DNA from 4 places in the Rhizobium sp. GW821-FHT14E12 genome. Region 4 is predicted to be linked to each of the others. Evidence: predicted binding sites of a transcription regulator. Region 4 holds the regulator's gene; each other region holds the start of a gene.
What was found. Region 4 encodes LexA, which represses DNA repair genes until DNA is damaged. Its sites were predicted from a motif close to TGTTCNNNNTGTGTTCNG; they were not measured.

Region 1 (4,191 bases), on a different contig from region 4:
TATTTGATGCCCGCGGCGTCGATGGCGTCGTAGCTTTTGACCGAATTTGCCGCCTGCTGCCAGCCAAATGCAGCACAGAAGAGGTATTCCGCCAGGTCTCCCGTGGGATTGTTGGCACTCCTGACAATATTCCGACTGCGCAGCTCTTCCATGATCGCCGCGTGCGTCGTCAATAGCTCCGCTGTCGTCTTACCTGTGAAATCGTCCATCATCTGACTTCTACATCCGGCTCAACCATTAGCGGAAATCTCGTCCGTCGGCTCCCGAAGCTCCTCAACAAATAAGTGCCCCGCATCACTTGACGTGAAAGCAACCCAACTCCGCAGCCGTTGTCAACGGCCAGGCTTTCGTACGACATCCTAGCAATCTTCTTTGCGCAACTATCGCAAACAGCTTGTTCACTTTTTGTTCATATGTTATTTAGAGAAAATCTGAGGCGGCGAGGCTGGTTTCATGTCCAGACTGTTTGCAGTCGCGCGGACGGCCGAGGAGATCGCGAAGCATTTCGATGTCGATGTGTCATCTTCGGTCTCCGTCCCGAGCGAGACAATCGAAGGAACACCGGGCTTGATCGTCCTCGAAAAGGACGGCCTTCGACTGCTGAAATCGGTGTCTTGGGGCTTTCCACGCCAGACGCGGGATATGCAATTGAATGGTGAGCCGCCGGGTCGCATCGGTCTGGTTGCTGACCTGACAAATCCTCTCTGGGACCACATCGTCGTCGATCCTCGATATCGTTGTCTCATCCCGATTACCCATTTTGCCAATCCGGATGGGCCAAAGGGGCGAAAGACCAGAGCGTGGTTCACGAACTCGAAGGAGCCTTTGCTGGCTTGGGCGGGGTTCTGCCGGAACACTCAAGAATTCGGTCCCGTGTTTGCGGGTATGACGATGACGGCCAACGAGCTGGTGCGGCCGTTCAACGACCGCATGCCAGTTCTCCTTAAGAAGTCGGAATGGGATCTCTGGCTGCACGGGAACATAAAAGACGTCATCGCATTCCAGTTCCGTGAGCCTTTACCGTCGGATGAATTCGAGGTGTTCCAAACTCGCGATCTATGGAGGAGCGGAATGCCTCCACGCTCGAAATCTTTCCTCCGCCGCGAGTCCATGCCAATCTAGTCCCGCTTAACGCGCCCTCTGCTCGAAAGGATCGCAGCAGCATGTGCAATTTGTATACGGTTCGGAAATCCGCAGACGAAGTTGCCCGCTATTTTGGGGTCGCTAACCCGGTTCAATCGAACGCGCCCGAGGAGGTCTATCCCGGCACACCGGGAATTGCCGTCATCGAGCAAGATGGCGCTCGGGAGATGCGGTCGATGACCTGGGGCTTTCCGTTGCGCCTCAAGACAATGAAGCCCGATGCGAAGCCGATACCTGTGAACAACATCGCCGACTTGACGAAGCCAATGTGGGTCGGAGTTGCGCGCAAGCCTCAGTGGCGCTGCCTCATCCCCGTTACCCAGTTCGCCGAGGCGGAGGGCCCGAAAGGATCAAAAACCCGCACCTGGTTCAGTCTTCGCGATGAGCCGATTTTCGCATGGGGCGGCCTCTGGCGGGTGTCCGACGAGTGGGGACCAGTCTATTCCGGAGCGATGACGGACGCCAACGAAGCCGTATCGCCCGTACACGACCGGATGCCAGTGCTTCTTCACCCGAGCGAATACGAGCAATGGATGAAGGGCAGTTTCGAGGATCTGGTCGCGCTCCAGAAACGCGTATTTCCTCCCGAACTAATGGAGATCGAACGGACCCGCGATCTGTGGGTGAAGAAGAAGACGCCAGACGCAGGGAATGCCTTGCTGTTGTAGGATGTCCTACCCAGAGGAGGGTCGCCTTTTCCTCGGATAAGGTTCCCTGCCCTGTGCCTTCGCAATCTTCTGCCAATCCCTACCACCCATGCCGGGTATCCTGAGAGATTCCACAACAGAGAGATGAGCCATATCGTTCACCGTCTCGTAGCTCAACTGGTTGAGTTCCGAGAGAAGCCATGGTTTCAGTTTCAAATCTGAGAGTTTCGTGTCCATAAGCGGAAACTAATCATCGGTTTCGCCCCATGACAACTGATGAATTATACAGTGAATGCGACGGGCCTTGGGTCGAAAGAAAATCAAGCCCCTTCCTAGCGACAAACCGCTGTAGTCCTGCCAAACGTCATATTCTCCCAAAATATTGCTCGGCGACTCTTCATTCGTTCTTCGACCTACAGATTTGATTCATCTCGGTAATTTCAAAATCCCTAAAATTAAGGGAATAAATTCCTGCATTGACTCATCTTGACTCAATTCTTGTTTGGGAACAGAACGGGAACATAAATCATTTATGACGACATCAGGTCGTGTTTCCACCCCACGAACCGAAGGATTCAGTGAATAATGACGGCTGCCCGTGAGCACGTCATATCGGATCTTCGTACCCGCATCGCAGCACTTGAGCGAAGCGTTGCGCGCAAGGCCGACTGTCTGCCGTTCGGAGTTCGCGAGATTGACGCCGTTCTTCCCGGTGGTGGCCTTGCTTACGGGGCATTGCACGAGTTCGCAGGAGGAGGCGCTGGCGTCGTGGACGGCGCGGCAGCAGCCTTGTTCGTGGCCGGAATTGCCGCGCGGACCAAGGGGAAGATCGTTTGGTGCCTTACGCGCCCAGACCTCTTCTTTCCTGCTCTGGCTCAAGCTGGCCTGCACCCGGATCGGGTCGTCTTTGTCGAGGCCGACAGGGAGGAAGATGTCCTAGCGTCGATGGAAGAAGCCCTTTCATTTGGCGGCCTCGGCGCTGTCGTCGGCGAGATCGTTCGTCTGCCGATGGTCGCCTCTCGACGCCTGCAATTGGCAGCGGAGAAGACAGGCACCATGGGTCTCGCCGTCAGGCGCTGGCGCAGGCAGACGGAAGCGTCGGATTTCGGACAACCGACCGCGTCGACGACACGCTGGAGAGTTAGCCTACTGCCATCTGAAGAGCTGCCCGTTCCGGGTATCGGCAGGCCAAGGTGGTTTCTGGAGTTGATGAGGGTGAAAGCAGGCGAATGCGCAGAGTTTGTAGTTGGAGCGTGTGATGCCTCGGGTCGTATCGATATTTCTACCGGACCTGGCGACCGACAGGATCAGACGGGCAAATCCCGCCTTTTTGCCTGAGCAACCGATCGCGGTCATTGCCAGAAGCGGCTCCAAACGATGGGTGTCCGCGGCTGATATCTCAGCGCGGGAGGCGGGTGTTCGTGTTGGCATGAAGGCGGCCGAGGCGCAGGCACTGTTCAGGGAACTCCTGATAATCGAGGCCGATCCCTCTGCCGATATGGTCGCTCTCGAGCGGATCACGCTTTGGGCCCTCACTCAGTATTCACCGATCGTTGCGATGGATGGTTCCGATGGGATCGTCATGGATACCGAGGGTGCGGATCACCTGCAGGGTGGAGAATTGCCCATGCTGACCGGGATCGCCAACCGTTTTCGGGCGCGGGGACTTACACCCCATGTGGCTATCGCCGACACGTGGGGTGCGGCTCATGCCTGCGCGCGCGCCACCAATAGGGAGATTGTCATCATCCCGTCTGGGGAGACGGCCCGTGCCGTTGAGCATCTGCCGATCTCGCGCCTTCGGCTGCCGGACAAGATCGTTGGAGATCTACGGGTGCTTGGCTTCAAAACCATCGGCGAATTGTCTGCGACGCCTCGTGCGCCGTTGACGCTTCGCTTCGGCCCCGAAATCGGAAGACGGCTGGATCAAATGTTCGGCCGGGTCGGAGAACCTATCGACCCCATCCGGACGCCCGAACTGATCGAGGTCAGTCGTTCCTTTGCCGAGCCCATCGGTGCTGCGGAAACGATCAACAAGTATGTCGAACGCCTTATCGTGCAGCTTGTCGCCGAGTTGGAGTGCAAGGGACTGGGTATCCGTAGAACCGACCTCATTGTCGAGAAGGTCGATGGCACAAGGCAGGCCATACGAGCAGGAACGGCCAAGCCTGCCCGCGACGTCGCCTGGTTGACCAAGCTGTTCCGGGATCGCACCGAAAAGATCGAACCGGGTTTCGGGATCGAGAAATTGACCCTCGTCGCTGTGTTTTCTCAGCCGCTTGAGGAGGAGCAACGATCTTCCGATCTGATGATCGAACAAGACGATGACATCACACCGCTGATCGACGTGTTCGGCAACAGAGGGCAGCGCGTCTATCGTGTTGCCCCGATCCCCTCCGAT
Region 2 (4,191 bases), on a different contig from region 4:
GCCTCCTTGTCCGCGCCCAACGCCAGGACGGCGGCGAAGAGGCACAGACAGCCGCGGTGACCAAGCTCAAGGCGGAAATCGTCAAGCTCGACCCAAGCGCGACCATCGAAGGCACCGACGTCATCGGTCCGAAGGTCTCGGGCGAGCTTGCATGGGCCGGCATCCTGTCAGTCGTGATCGCCAGCCTGGCCATGCTCGTCTACATCTGGGTGCGGTTCGAATGGCCGTTCGCGGTCGGCGCCATCATCACGCTGGTACTCGACGTCACCAAGGCGATCGGCTTCTTCGCGATCACCGGCCTCGATTTCAACCTGACGGCCATCGCCGCGATCCTGACGCTTGTGGGATATTCGGTGAACGACAAGGTCGTGGTCTATGACCGCATGCGTGAAAACATGCGGCTCTACAAGTCGATGCCACTGCGCGACATCATCGACAGGTCGATCAACGAGACCCTGGCGCGAAGCCTCTATACCAACGCCACCGCCTTCCTGGCGCTGGTGCCGATGGCGATCTGGGGCGGCAGCGCCGTCTCCAGCTTCGCGATCCCGATGGTGTTCGGCATTCTCGTCGCTGGCGCCTCGTCGATCTTCATCGCTGCGCCGATCCTGCTGTTCCTCGGCGACTGGCGCCGCCGCCATGCCAAGCCGGTTGCCAACGATGCGACGCCGGCTGACGACAAGTCCGGCAAGGACAACAAACAAATCCCGGCCGCATAAGTAGCGGATCGACATGAATGAGGACATGCCCGGAAACCGGGCATGTCCAATCAGCCATCAGGCTGGATCGTTCTAGATGGACGGCATATGCAGCGGCAGCCCCGGACGTGGCGCCACTATTCTTTCCAAAGCACCGTTTTCCTGCTCGGTAATGAGCATATATTTGCCGTCGGGCGTGAAGGCGACGTTGCCCGGCCGCATGCCGTTGGTGCGGATCCGGCCGGCAGTCTTTCCGGCGGGATCGATCAGGCAGACCTCGCCCAACCCATGGAGCGCGCAATAGAGCACACCGTCGCGATCGAAGGCCATGCCGGCCGGGCCGCGCAGCGCCGTGACGGCGGGCGCCGGTATCACCTGCGCAAACAGTTCCTGCCGCGCGCCGACGACCTGACGGTGGATTTTCCCGGTCAGGGTCTCGCTGTAATAAAGCCGCCCGTCCGGCCCGAAGGCGATGCCGCTGGCATGGAGCAGGCCGGTTGCAAGCACCCGCAGCACGCGGCCCTCGCCTGGATCGATCTGATAGACGCGGCCGTTATACGGAGCCCGAAAGAAATCCGGGTGGACACCGGCACCTTCGAGCAGATCGGAAGCTCGGACACCGGAATCGGTCATGTAAAGCAGGCCGTCGGGGCCGAAGGCAAGATCGTTGGGATAGAGAAACGCGCCGTCCCCGCCGCCTTCGATGACCTGCAGCGTCCGGCCTTCCGGCGAGATACGAACCAGGGAATTTTCAGGGCCGCCGGCTACCCAGAAGCAATTGTCGCCATCGACAGCGACGCCGCTTGGCAGGCCGCCGGGCCGGCAGACTTCATGGCGTGTCCCGTTGGCGGCAATCACGCTCAGGCAGCGACGGCTGTCGCCCATCTCCACCAGTGCGACGCGCCCATCCGGCAGACCAACCGGCCCTCCAGGCTGGCGCAATCCGGTGGCGATTGTCTCGTTCATGCTCGGGACCCCTCACCTGTGCGCTCCAAAAATCGACTGTCACAAATGTTACATAAGTACGCAAAAGGCTGTTTTCGAGCAGGCATTCATTAAATCTGAAGTCGTTCTTCGGCGGGAAGGTCACATCGGCGTGTAAAACCGGCCGAACTTGACAGTTTTGGTCAATTCGGAACATTCATCGAACATTCGGATATGATTGCGACCATGATTCGCTTCCGATTCCTCGTTCGCACACCTGCGGTGCGAAGCCTTCAGGAGAGCCCATGAGCGCCGCCTATCTGGAAAAGCTGAACCCGGAGCAGCGGCTGGCGGTGGAGCATGGCACCATGGTCGAAGGCAGCCATATTGCCGGGCCGCTGCTGGTGATCGCGGGCGCCGGCTCCGGCAAGACCAACACGCTCGCCCACCGCGTCGCTCATCTGATCGTCAAGGGCGCCGATCCGCGCCGTATCCTGCTGATGACCTTTTCCCGCCGGGCCGCCGCCGAGATGGGCCGCCGCGTCGAGCGCATCTGCCGCGAAGTGCTGGGCGCCAATGCCGGCATCATGGCCGACGCGCTCGCCTGGACCGGCACATTTCACGGCATCGGCGCCCGGCTTCTCAGGGACTACGCCGAGCAGATCGGCCTCGACCCGGCCTTCACGATCCACGACCGCGAGGACAGCGCCGACCTGATGAACCTCATTCGGCACGATCTCGGCTTCTCCAAGCTGGAAAGCCGCTTCCCGACCAAGGGGACGTGCCTTGCCATCTATTCCCGCGCCGTCAATTCGGAAGCGCCGCTGGAAGAGATGCTGCGCGATTTCTTTCCCTGGTGCGCCAGCTGGGACAAGCAGTTGCGCGATCTTTTCGCCGCCTATGTCGAGGCCAAGCAGGCGCAGAACGTGCTCGATTACGACGACCTGCTGCTCTACTGGGCGCATATGCTGCACGAGCCGCTGATTGCCGAGGACATTGGCGGCCGCTTCGACCATGTGCTGGTGGACGAATATCAGGATACCAACCGGCTGCAATCGTCGATCCTCCTGGCGCTGAAGCCCGATGGCCAGGGGCTGACCGTCGTCGGCGACGATGCACAATCGATCTATTCCTTCCGCGCCGCGACGGTACGCAACATTCTCGATTTCCCCGCTGCCTTCACGCCCGCCGCCAATATCGTCACGCTCGACCGTAACTACCGCTCGACGCAGCCGATCCTCGCCGCCGCCAATGCGGTGATCGACCTCGCCTCGGAGCGCTTCACCAAGAACCTGCGCACGGAGCGGCAGAGCGCCGAGCGTCCGCGGCTGGTGACGGTGCGCGACGAGGCCGATCAGGCGCGCTTTATCGCCGACCAGGTACTGGAAAACCGCGAGAGCGGTGCGAAGCTGAAACAGCAGGCCGTGCTGTTCCGCACCTCAAGTCACAGCGGACCGCTGGAAATCGAGCTGACCCGCCGCAATATTCCCTTCGTCAAATTCGGAGGGCTGAAGTTTCTCGACAGCGCCCATGTCAAGGATATGCTGGCCGCCCTTCGTTTCGCCCAGAACCCGCGCGACCGGGTCGCCGGCTTCCGGCTGATGCAATTGCTTCCAGGCGTCGGCCCCTCGACCGCGCAGCGCGTGCTCGACCATATCGGCGAAGAAGCCAGTCCAATGGCGGCGCTTGCCGAATTTCCGGCACCGCCGCGCTCGGGCGAGGACTGGACGAGCTTCGTTGCGACCATGCAGGAGCTGAAGAGCGGCAAGGCCGGATGGCCGGCGGAAATCGGTCTTGTGCGGCAATGGTACGAGCCGCATCTGGAGCGGGCGCATGAGGATGCCTCGACGCGCCAGGCGGACCTGATCCAGCTCGAGCAGATCGCCGGCGGCTACGGCTCGCGCGAACGCTTCCTCACCGAATTGACGCTCGATCCGCCGGATGCCACCAGCGACCAGGCGGGCGTACCGCTGCTCGACGAAGACTATCTCATCCTCTCGACCATCCATTCCGCCAAGGGGCAGGAATGGACGAAGGTCTTCCTCCTCAACGCCGTGGACGGCTGCATCCCCGCCGACCTTGCCGTCGGATCATCCGCCGAGATCGAGGAGGAGCGGCGGCTGCTCTATGTCGCGATGACTCGTGCCAAGGACAGCCTCGACCTCGTCATCCCACAGCGTTTCTTCACTCACGGCCAGCATGCCCAGGGCGACCGGCATGTCTTTGCCTCGCGCACCCGCTTCATTCCGGTGACGCTCCTGCAATTCTTCGAGGTTTGCGGCTGGCCGCAGGCCCGGTCAGACAGCCCGTCCGCGATCCAGGCGCGGCAGGTGCGCGTCGATGTCGGGGCACGGATGCGCGGCATGTGGCGCTAAAGCAATTACAGGAAAAGTGTGTAGCCGTTTTCCGTCCGAAATTGCGTCACCGCTCTAAGTTCAGTTTAACTCCCGGAACATCTCGATGATCGCCGAGAAATCGCGGCCGCCATTGCCCTGTTTTTCGAACAGAGCGAAGAGTTGTGCTGCCTCGGCGCCCAGCGGTGTCGATGCGCCGCTCGACAGGGCCGCTT
Region 3 (4,191 bases), on a different contig from region 4:
TGGCCGACGAGCCGACCGGCAACCTCGACCCTGAAACCGCGCATTATGTCTTCGACGCGCTCGAAGCGCTGGTGCGGCAGTCGGGCCTTGCGGCGCTGATCGCCACGCACAATCACGACCTTGCGGCCCGCATGGACCGCCGCGTTACCATCAACGACGGCAAGGTCGTGGAATTCTGATCGTCCGTCAGGGGACGATCAGCCCGCCGCGATAGTCCAGCTCGTAAGCTTTGCGCTCGTTCACCAGGATGGCTTCGTGGCCGCTGAAGTGATCGCAGCCGCCGGTGCTGCGGTCTACATAGCAACCGAGCGGATGGTCGAATTCGAAGCCTCCGAGGAAGCGCTTCTCATCGAGGTAGAGCCGCAGCAGCGACGCCTTGATGATCATCCCCGCCGTCGTGCCGTCGATTAGATCGGGCTCGACGATGCGCCCGAAATAATTCATCGCCCAGACCGGTTCATCGTCGAGCCAGATCAGTTCCTGCCCGGCGAAATCCGTGCCGCCGAAATAGCTGTCGAGATAGCGCCAGCGACCATTGGCGTAGCCGATATCATGCGAGCCACTGCGGCAGGACGGCAATCTCTCGCCATCGCCGACATAGGTTTCGGCCTTCGCGGTGACAATGAAATCATTCAGCTCGGCAAGGTCCGGCACGGTTCTCTCCATTCATGGTGAGCGACCAGCATGTCACGGGCACCACGATTTGTAAAGAACATATAGTGAACAAATGGAATGTTGTTACTGGCTGACGCCGCAGCCTTTCTGGCCGAAATCGTCCTCCCAGTCCTCGATCTTGATGGTCTTGCCCTCGGTCTTAAGGCTTTTACCGCTCTTCGTCGCCTTGCCGGTCAGGACATTGTAATCGCAGCTATAACCGCCATCGGGGTTCAGCGTATCGCGGTAATCATAGGTGTAGCCGGCGACCACAAAGGCGTTGTTGCGGAAGGCGAGCGTGAGCGTCTGCTCCCAGCGGTCGCGTCCGATGGCGTCGTTTTGCGAGGTGACGGCGATCGAGCCGTTCGGCAGCACCTTGATCGAGGGTTCCTGGCCAAAGATGCCGTCGGGCTCCGTGCTGCCCGGAACCTTATTCGGTGCGGCCGCCGCAAGCCTCAGCAGGGAATGTTCGTCGTCGCGCAGATAGATGTAGATGCCGATGGGATTGTCGGCCTGATCATCAGGCGCCGGCGCCACCAGCAGGGCGAGATCCGGTTTGCCATCCTTGTTCCAGTCGCCGATTGCGGCATCGACGATACGCCCGGGCGCGATGGCGGTTTCGGCGGCGGCCGTGGCAGTGGCGGAAAGCGAAATGAGGGCTGCGACAACAAGCGGCTTCATGGTGATCTCCCGGTTCATTCTGTCTCCTTAGCAATTGCTACCGAAGGCTTGGTTAAGCTCTTTTGAAATGTTCCTCGCACTCATGTCGAGTACCACTAAAAGTCAGATTGTTGGGTAGCGATCCAAAAGTCCGACCAAAGCTTAGCGACTGTCCAAGCTTGATACTGTTTGACCGCCTCATCCAGTAAACTAGTCTAGATGGGACATGAGACTGGGAACGCGGGACGCATTGCGCCGCCGAGATGGGCGTGTAGGTGCTATGGAAGGGTAGGATATGGCAACGCTATACATGTTAATGGGGTTGCCAGGGGCGGGGAAGACAACAATTGGCAAACGCCTTGAGCAGAATTGCCCTGCATTGCTGCTGTCTCCAGACGTGTGGATGGCGCGAGTTGTTCGGGACGGCTACGATGCCGACAGACGACGAGCGGTACAGCAATTGCAGTTGGAGTTGGCCGATAGGGTTCTTCGTCTCGGGCGCGACGTGGTCCTGGAATTTGGGTTCTTCCGTCGCGCAGAGCGAGACGATGCACGAAGGCTGGCGTCCAAGGCAGGCGCCGAGGCGCAACTGATCTTCCTGGACCCGCCTTTTGAGGAACTGGTTAACCGTGTCGAGGCGCGTAACCAGGACCTGCCGCCCGACACATTTTCTGTAACGCGGGAGCACCTCGAATTGTGCGCTACGTGGCTTGAGCGGCCGTTGCCGGAGGAGGAGGCTTCCATATATCATTAGCGCCGCAGGCGGTCGTTAAGATCATCGGAAATGCGAATTTACCTGACGCCATCCGGATATGCAGTGCGATTGCTGGTGCCCCTTGAGAAGCCAAGAGTTGCGCCCATCATCTGGCCTTTGATGACGCATTTGCCTCGGCCGGTTCTTCCGTCCATCGACATGCAGGAGAACATCGATGATGAAATTTATTGATGGTCCTATTGACTCTCGAACAAAAATAGAACAAATAAGAAACATAACGAGTAAGGAGCGCGTAAATGACCGATATCATTCGAGACGTTGCAGCATTCACCTCCATCGTGATGTTCGTCGCCAGCTTTTCCCTGATCATGATGGCGATGTGAATCTTATCCCCACGGGTGTTGCGATGCGCCCGTTAATCATGAGGACAGCTTCTGGACTTTATCGTCCGCTATGCCGACAATGCAGCCGATTCATTTGGGCATGCGGAAGGGCATAGAATGGCGGATATGACGAGCAGCGGTGCGACGAGTGCACCGGTCGGTGACACGCCGGAATTCGTGCATCTTCGTGTCCATTCCGCCTATTCACTGCTCGAGGGCGCATTGCCCCTGAAGAAGATCCTCGCCAAGGCGGCCGGCGACAATCAGCCGGCCATTGCCGTCACCGACACCAACAATCTTTTCGTCGCGCTGGAGTTCTCCCAGAAGGCGATGGACGACGGCCTGCAACCGATCATCGGCTGCCAGGTATCCATCGATATGGAGGATGGTGTCGAGGGTGAGAAGCGTGGTCCGCAGCAGGCTTTGGCCAAGCTGCCGTCCATCGTCTTGTTTGCTGCCACCGAGCGGGGCTATGAGCGGCTGGTCGACCTTGTCAGCCGTGCCTATCTCGGCGGTGAGGGCAATCAAGCCGTTCATATCACCGCCTCCTGGCTGGAAGAGATCGGCACGGAGGGGATGATCGCGCTGACGGGGTCGCTCGGCGGTCCTGTCGACATGGCGCTGAAGGAGGGGCATGCGCCTCAGGCGCTGTCGCGGCTTCTGACACTGAAGCGCCTGTTTGGCGACCGGCTTTATATCGAGCTGCAACGTCATGGCACCTATGACCGCCGCCACGAGCAGAAGATGATCGCGCTCGCCTATGAGCACGAGCTGCCGCTGGTCGCCACCAACGAAGCCTTCTTCCCGACCCGCGACGACTACGATGCCCATGACGCGCTGATGGCGGTTGCCCACAACGCCATCGTTTCGGATGACACCCGTTTTCGCTTGACGCCGGATCATTATCTGAAGAGCCGCGCCGATATGGCGAAGCTTTTCGCCAACCTGCCGGAAGCGCTGGAAAACACCGTGGAGATCGCGCGGCGCTGCTCTTTCGTGCTCAAGACCCGCAAACCGATCCTGCCGCGCTTCACCGGCGCCGCCGACGATGAGGAAGAGGCCGATCGCGCCGAATCCGCGGAATTGCGTGCCCAGGCGATCGAGGGTCTCGACCAGCGGCTAGCTTCGCTTGGCATGGCGCCGGGCTATGTGGAAAAGGACTATCGCGAGCGGCTGGAGTTCGAGCTCAGCGTTATCGAACGTATGAAGTTCCCCGGCTACTTCCTGATCGTTGCGGACTTCATCAAATGGGCGAAGCGCCATGATATCCCGGTCGGCCCCGGCCGTGGTTCGGGTGCGGGATCGCTGGTCGCCTATGCGCTGACCATCACCGACGTCGATCCGCTGCGTTTCTCGTTGCTGTTCGAGCGCTTTCTCAATCCCGAACGCGTGTCGATGCCGGACTTTGACATCGACTTCTGCCAGGATCGCCGTGAAGAGGTGATCCGCTATGTCCAGGCCAAGTATGGTCGCGAGCAGGTGGCGCAGATCATCACCTTCGGTTCGTTGCAGGCGCGCGCCGCCCTTCGCGACGTCGGCCGCGTGCTGGAAATGCCCTATGGCCAGGTCGACAAGATCTGCAAGCTCGTGCCGAACAACCCCGCCAATCCGACACCGCTGCATCAGGCGATCAAGGAAGAGCCGCGCCTGCAGGAGGAGGCCGACAAGGAGCCGGTCGTCGCCCGCCTGCTGGACATCGCCCAGAAGATCGAGGGTCTCTATCGCCACGCGTCGACCCACGCCGCCGGCATCGTCATCGGCGACCGCCCGCTGTCGAAG
Region 4 (4,191 bases):
AGGCCGCGTATAGCAAGTTCATGTCAGCCTGTTGAATGCCGCTTAAAGTCTCAAGCCTTGGCGATGGCGTCGAAGGCCAGCAGCTTCTCCAGAAGCTGCGGCATGTCTTTCAGATAAACCATGTTCGGACCATCGGACGGTGCGTTGTCCGGATCCTCATGCGTCTCGACGAAAACACCGGCAACGCCGACGGCAACGGCGGCGCGTGCCAGCGTCTCGACGAACCGGCGGTCACCGCCCGTCGAACCACCCTGCCCGCCCGGCTGCTGCACGGAATGAGTCGCATCGAAAATCACTGGAGCGCCCATGGCCGCCATGATCGGCAGCGAGCGCATGTCGGAGACCAGCGTGTTGTAACCGAAGGAGGCACCGCGCTCGCAGAGCATGATGTTCGGGTTACCGCTGTCGTTCAGCTTGGCCAGCACATTCTTCATGTCCCAGGGCGCCAGGAACTGACCCTTTTTGACATTGACGACGCGGCCGGTCTTGGCGGCGGCGACGAGAAGATCGGTCTGGCGCGACAGGAAGGCCGGGATCTGCAGGATGTCTACCGTCTTGGCAACGACAGCGCACTGCTCCTCGGTGTGAATGTCGGACAGGACCGGAAAGCCATATTCCTTCTTCAGATCAGCAAAGACTTCCATGGCCTTTTCCAGGCCGATGCCGCGCTTGCCGGACAGCGAAGTGCGGTTCGCCTTGTCATAGGAAGACTTGTAGACAAGGCCGATACCGAGCTTGCCGCAAAGTTCCTTCAGAACGCCGGCTACCATGAAGGCATGATCGCGGCTTTCCATCTGGCAGGGGCCGGCAATCAGCGACAGCTTGGCGGTGTTGGAAAACAGAACCTTGGATGCGCCCTCGCCGACGATCACTTCGGAATTGGTGCTCATACTATCTCCTCGAAGGCGAACAACGCGCCCTGTCCGGGGGCGGGCTTTGCCAGAATACGATTGTTCTTACGCGTGTATGTGACGCCGTTAGCAGCCAAATGCGACGATGTCACGGAAAGATCGCGCGTCTTGAAAAGGATTGCGCGCGCCCGAAGGCCGGGATCGCCCGCCGGCAAGGGAAAATCGTAAAAGGCTTCCATGCCTTGCGGGGTCAGGAGCTCTATCCGAGCATTCGCCGTCTCAATCGTCAGCCCGAAGGAATGTTCCGATATCTTCGGCCTATCGACAACCTGCTCGAAGAAACCCCGGAATGCCGCCGGCTTCGGCGTCGACAAGGCTATGCGCGCAATGCCAGTCACACCATTGGCATGCCGCTCCAGGGCGCTGCGATCCGCCGGCAAAGGATTGATGCGCTGGGCGCAGAAAGCATAAAAATCCGGCGACCGCAGATCGGCCGCGAAAGCGAGACGGAAGCCGGCGATCGTTTCAGAGCCATCCGGCATACGCATCGGCCGTTCGAAATTCAGCATCCGCCCGGCCGACAGGGCGTTTGCCTGGAAACGCTTGTCGTCAACGGCCGCATCTTCCGTGCCGAAAACCACGGCCGAAAAACCTTCTTCGCCGAGACGAAAACGATAGGCCTGGTCACGGGCAACGAAAACATTGCCTTCTTCGATGCTCGTTTCGTATTGCTCGTGCGACGCGACGCCCAGGGGCTCCAGATAAGTCTTGTCGGAAAAGAACACGCAAGCATTCTCGGTGCCGAAGGGATGGCGCGCGTCGGCGGCGACTGTAAAACCGAGCTTGCCCAGCCGTTCCCGCGCCATGGCAATATTGACCGTCGGCAGAACGAGATGATCCAGCGGATGCGGCGATGAAACCATGGTTTCCCCCTTAGTGCTCGCCGCAGGTTTGCGCTCTTCCGACGCTCAATTCAAGATGAAAACGCAGCGTTTAAAACCAGGCAGATCGCAAATGGGAGGGCTCGTTATCGAATGCCTTGCAATTGCGCGGAAGTCGGGATTGCTCCGGGTTTCAGTGATCATGCAAAGATAGCCGGCTCCCATTCCCGCAGAATCGATCATGGTCGATTTCCGCATCTGTTTCATTGATCCGCGCTGAAATACTCCGTGGTTCCGCCTACTAGGGACTTGTTATGTTCCCCTTTATTTAATGCGCCGGCAAAACATTCATCGAAAATTAGGGACTTGCGGAACACATATGGAACATATAGTGTCCGTTCTGGATTTGTTTCACGACACCTTCACGATTCTGGGGTTCAAATACGATGTTGACACGCAAGCAGCAGGAACTGCTTCTCTTCATTCACGAACGGATGAAGGAGTCCGGCGTTCCACCTTCTTTCGATGAAATGAAGGATGCGTTGGACCTTGCGTCCAAGTCGGGCATTCATCGTTTGATTACGGCTCTGGAAGAGCGCGGCTTCATCCGCCGCCTGCCGAATCGGGCTCGGGCGCTTGAGGTTATCAAGCTGCCGGAAGCCTATAGCCCGAGCCTGCAGCCGCGTCGCGGCTTCTCGCCGAGCGTCATCGAAGGCAGCCTGGGCAAACCCCAGCCCGTACAGCCGCCCGCCCCCGCCAAGCCGGCGAACGACGAGAACAACAGCGCCGTTTCCGTGCCGGTCATGGGTCGCATCGCTGCCGGTGTTCCGATCTCGGCCATTCAGAACAACACCCACGATATCACCGTCCCCGCCGACATGCTTGGCTCCGGCGAGCATTATGCGCTTGAGGTCAAGGGCGACTCGATGATCGATGCCGGTATCTTCGATGGCGACACCGTCATCATCCGCAATAGCACCACCGCCAATCCCGGCGATATCGTCGTTGCCCTGGTCGATGATGAAGAGGCGACATTGAAGCGCTTCCGCCGCAAGGGTGCCTCGATTGCGCTCGAAGCGGCTAACCCCGCCTACGAGACCCGTATTTTCGGACCGGATCGCGTCAAGGTGCAAGGCAAGCTCGTCGGCCTCATCCGCCGCTATCACTGACAGGTGACACGGGCGCGATCGGTGCACCGAAAGCGCCCGTTCGCCAGTCATAGGCACGATGCAAATTCCATGGCCGTGCCAGGGTATCAAACGCGGTCATGGCGATTGGCTTGTCGGCACTGAGATCCATCTCGATAGATCCGGTCCGGCGGAGATTGGCTCCTGTGAAAAGCATGGCTCCGGATTTGCAACGGTCGAGACGCAACCGGATAGGAATCACGACAATATTGCCTGTGTCGCAGGCCGGACCAAGATAGGCGGCATTCTCAATGGTGACGAGTATGTCGCCATTGTCCAGCATCGCGACACACCATTCCCGCTTCTGACAGACAAACCCGCCCTGCCCCGCATTGTCCAATGCCGCGTCCATTGCCTTTCGGACGGCATTCTTTTCCTCTGAGCTCAGGCGGCGACGGGTATCCGACTTATTGATTTTGGGTAGCTGGCTGTCGGACACCAGTATCGTCGGCGGTTTGTGATCGGTTATCGACAATGCTCCTCGCCACTGGTCGAAGATGAAACTGGGCGGCTTTTCGCGATTGGTCGCCAAGGCACCGTCTCGCAGGAGTGCCACCAACGTCCCATCTTCGGAAATCATCAGGTCGGGCTTTCTGACATCCGGGCCGAGCGCGACGGCTGCGACTGTGCCGATGATCACGAGCGCACCGGCATGTCGCAGCCGCGTTCGCAACAATGTCATCAACAAGAAGCCGGCAATAACAGCCGGGAACATCCAAGGCGGCTGTCGCCCGAAAGGAATATCGCCGCCCCAGGCGGCGACCGTCGTGGCGACACCTATGACAAGCTCGAGTCCCTTGCCGGTGACTTGCCAGAATGGGCCATCGAGGCCGAATGGCATCAACAGCATTGCCGCCATGCCGAACGGCATGACGATGAAAGAGACAATCGGCATGGCCGCGAGATTGGCGGCGAGCCCGTATGTCGCCAGTCGGTGAAAATGCTCGATCGAGAAAATCGCTGTCGATGCCCCGCCGAGAAACGACGTCGACGCTATACCGCCGAAAAAGCGCGAGACGAAGAGCAGCGGGCGCAATATCCGGAAGCGGGAGAAGACGGTCTCTCGATGTCGACGCCGCGTCCAGAGCGTATAACCGGACACCAGTGCGAGGGTCGCCGCATAAGACATCTGGAAACTTGGCCCGAGTACCTGTGATGGTGACAGAACGAGAATGATGATCGCTGACAGCGCGACGTTTCGAAGGCTGATGGATGGCCGGTCGAACAGCACGGCAATCAGCATGATCGCCATCATGATGAAAGCGCGTTCGG

Region 1: a site for LexA is predicted at 2,295-2,312, ahead of AC1RO0_RS29795 (ImuA family protein). Genes of this name have one in related genera too.
Region 2: a site for LexA is predicted at 1,832-1,849, ahead of AC1RO0_RS21840 (ATP-dependent helicase). Genes of this name have one in related genera too.
Region 3: a site for LexA is predicted at 2,276-2,293, ahead of dnaE (DNA polymerase III subunit alpha). Genes of this name have one in related genera too.

The regions. Positions count from the first base shown of each region.
Region 1 covers NZ_JBXAPH010000015.1:66,807-70,997, forward strand. The annotation lists gene AC1RO0_RS29775 (hypothetical protein) at 1-212, opposite strand, end outside; gene AC1RO0_RS29780 (SOS response-associated peptidase family protein) at 454-1,122, shown strand; gene AC1RO0_RS29785 (SOS response-associated peptidase) at 1,164-1,811, shown strand; gene AC1RO0_RS29790 (hypothetical protein) at 1,818-2,027, opposite strand; gene AC1RO0_RS29795 (ImuA family protein) at 2,376-3,128, shown strand; gene AC1RO0_RS29800 (Y-family DNA polymerase) at 3,049-4,191, shown strand, end outside.
Region 2 covers NZ_JBXAPH010000006.1:167,165-171,355, forward strand. The annotation lists gene secD (protein translocase subunit SecD) at 1-719, shown strand, start outside; gene AC1RO0_RS21835 (SMP-30/gluconolactonase/LRE family protein) at 792-1,664, opposite strand; gene AC1RO0_RS21840 (ATP-dependent helicase) at 1,928-3,997, shown strand; gene mmsB (3-hydroxyisobutyrate dehydrogenase) at 4,058-4,191, opposite strand, start outside.
Region 3 covers NZ_JBXAPH010000004.1:109,766-113,956, reverse strand. The annotation lists gene AC1RO0_RS17435 (ABC transporter ATP-binding protein) at 1-179, shown strand, start outside; gene AC1RO0_RS17430 (DUF5680 domain-containing protein) at 187-654, opposite strand; gene AC1RO0_RS17425 (hypothetical protein) at 739-1,353, opposite strand; gene AC1RO0_RS17420 (P-loop nucleotide/nucleoside kinase family protein) at 1,610-2,068, shown strand; gene dnaE (DNA polymerase III subunit alpha) at 2,530-4,191, shown strand, end outside.
Region 4 covers NZ_JBXAPH010000001.1:147,874-152,064, reverse strand. The annotation lists gene kdsA (3-deoxy-8-phosphooctulonate synthase) at 51-890, opposite strand; gene AC1RO0_RS00795 (VOC family protein) at 887-1,774, opposite strand; gene lexA (transcriptional repressor LexA) at 2,179-2,901, shown strand; gene AC1RO0_RS00785 (ComEC/Rec2 family competence protein) at 2,882-4,191, opposite strand, start outside.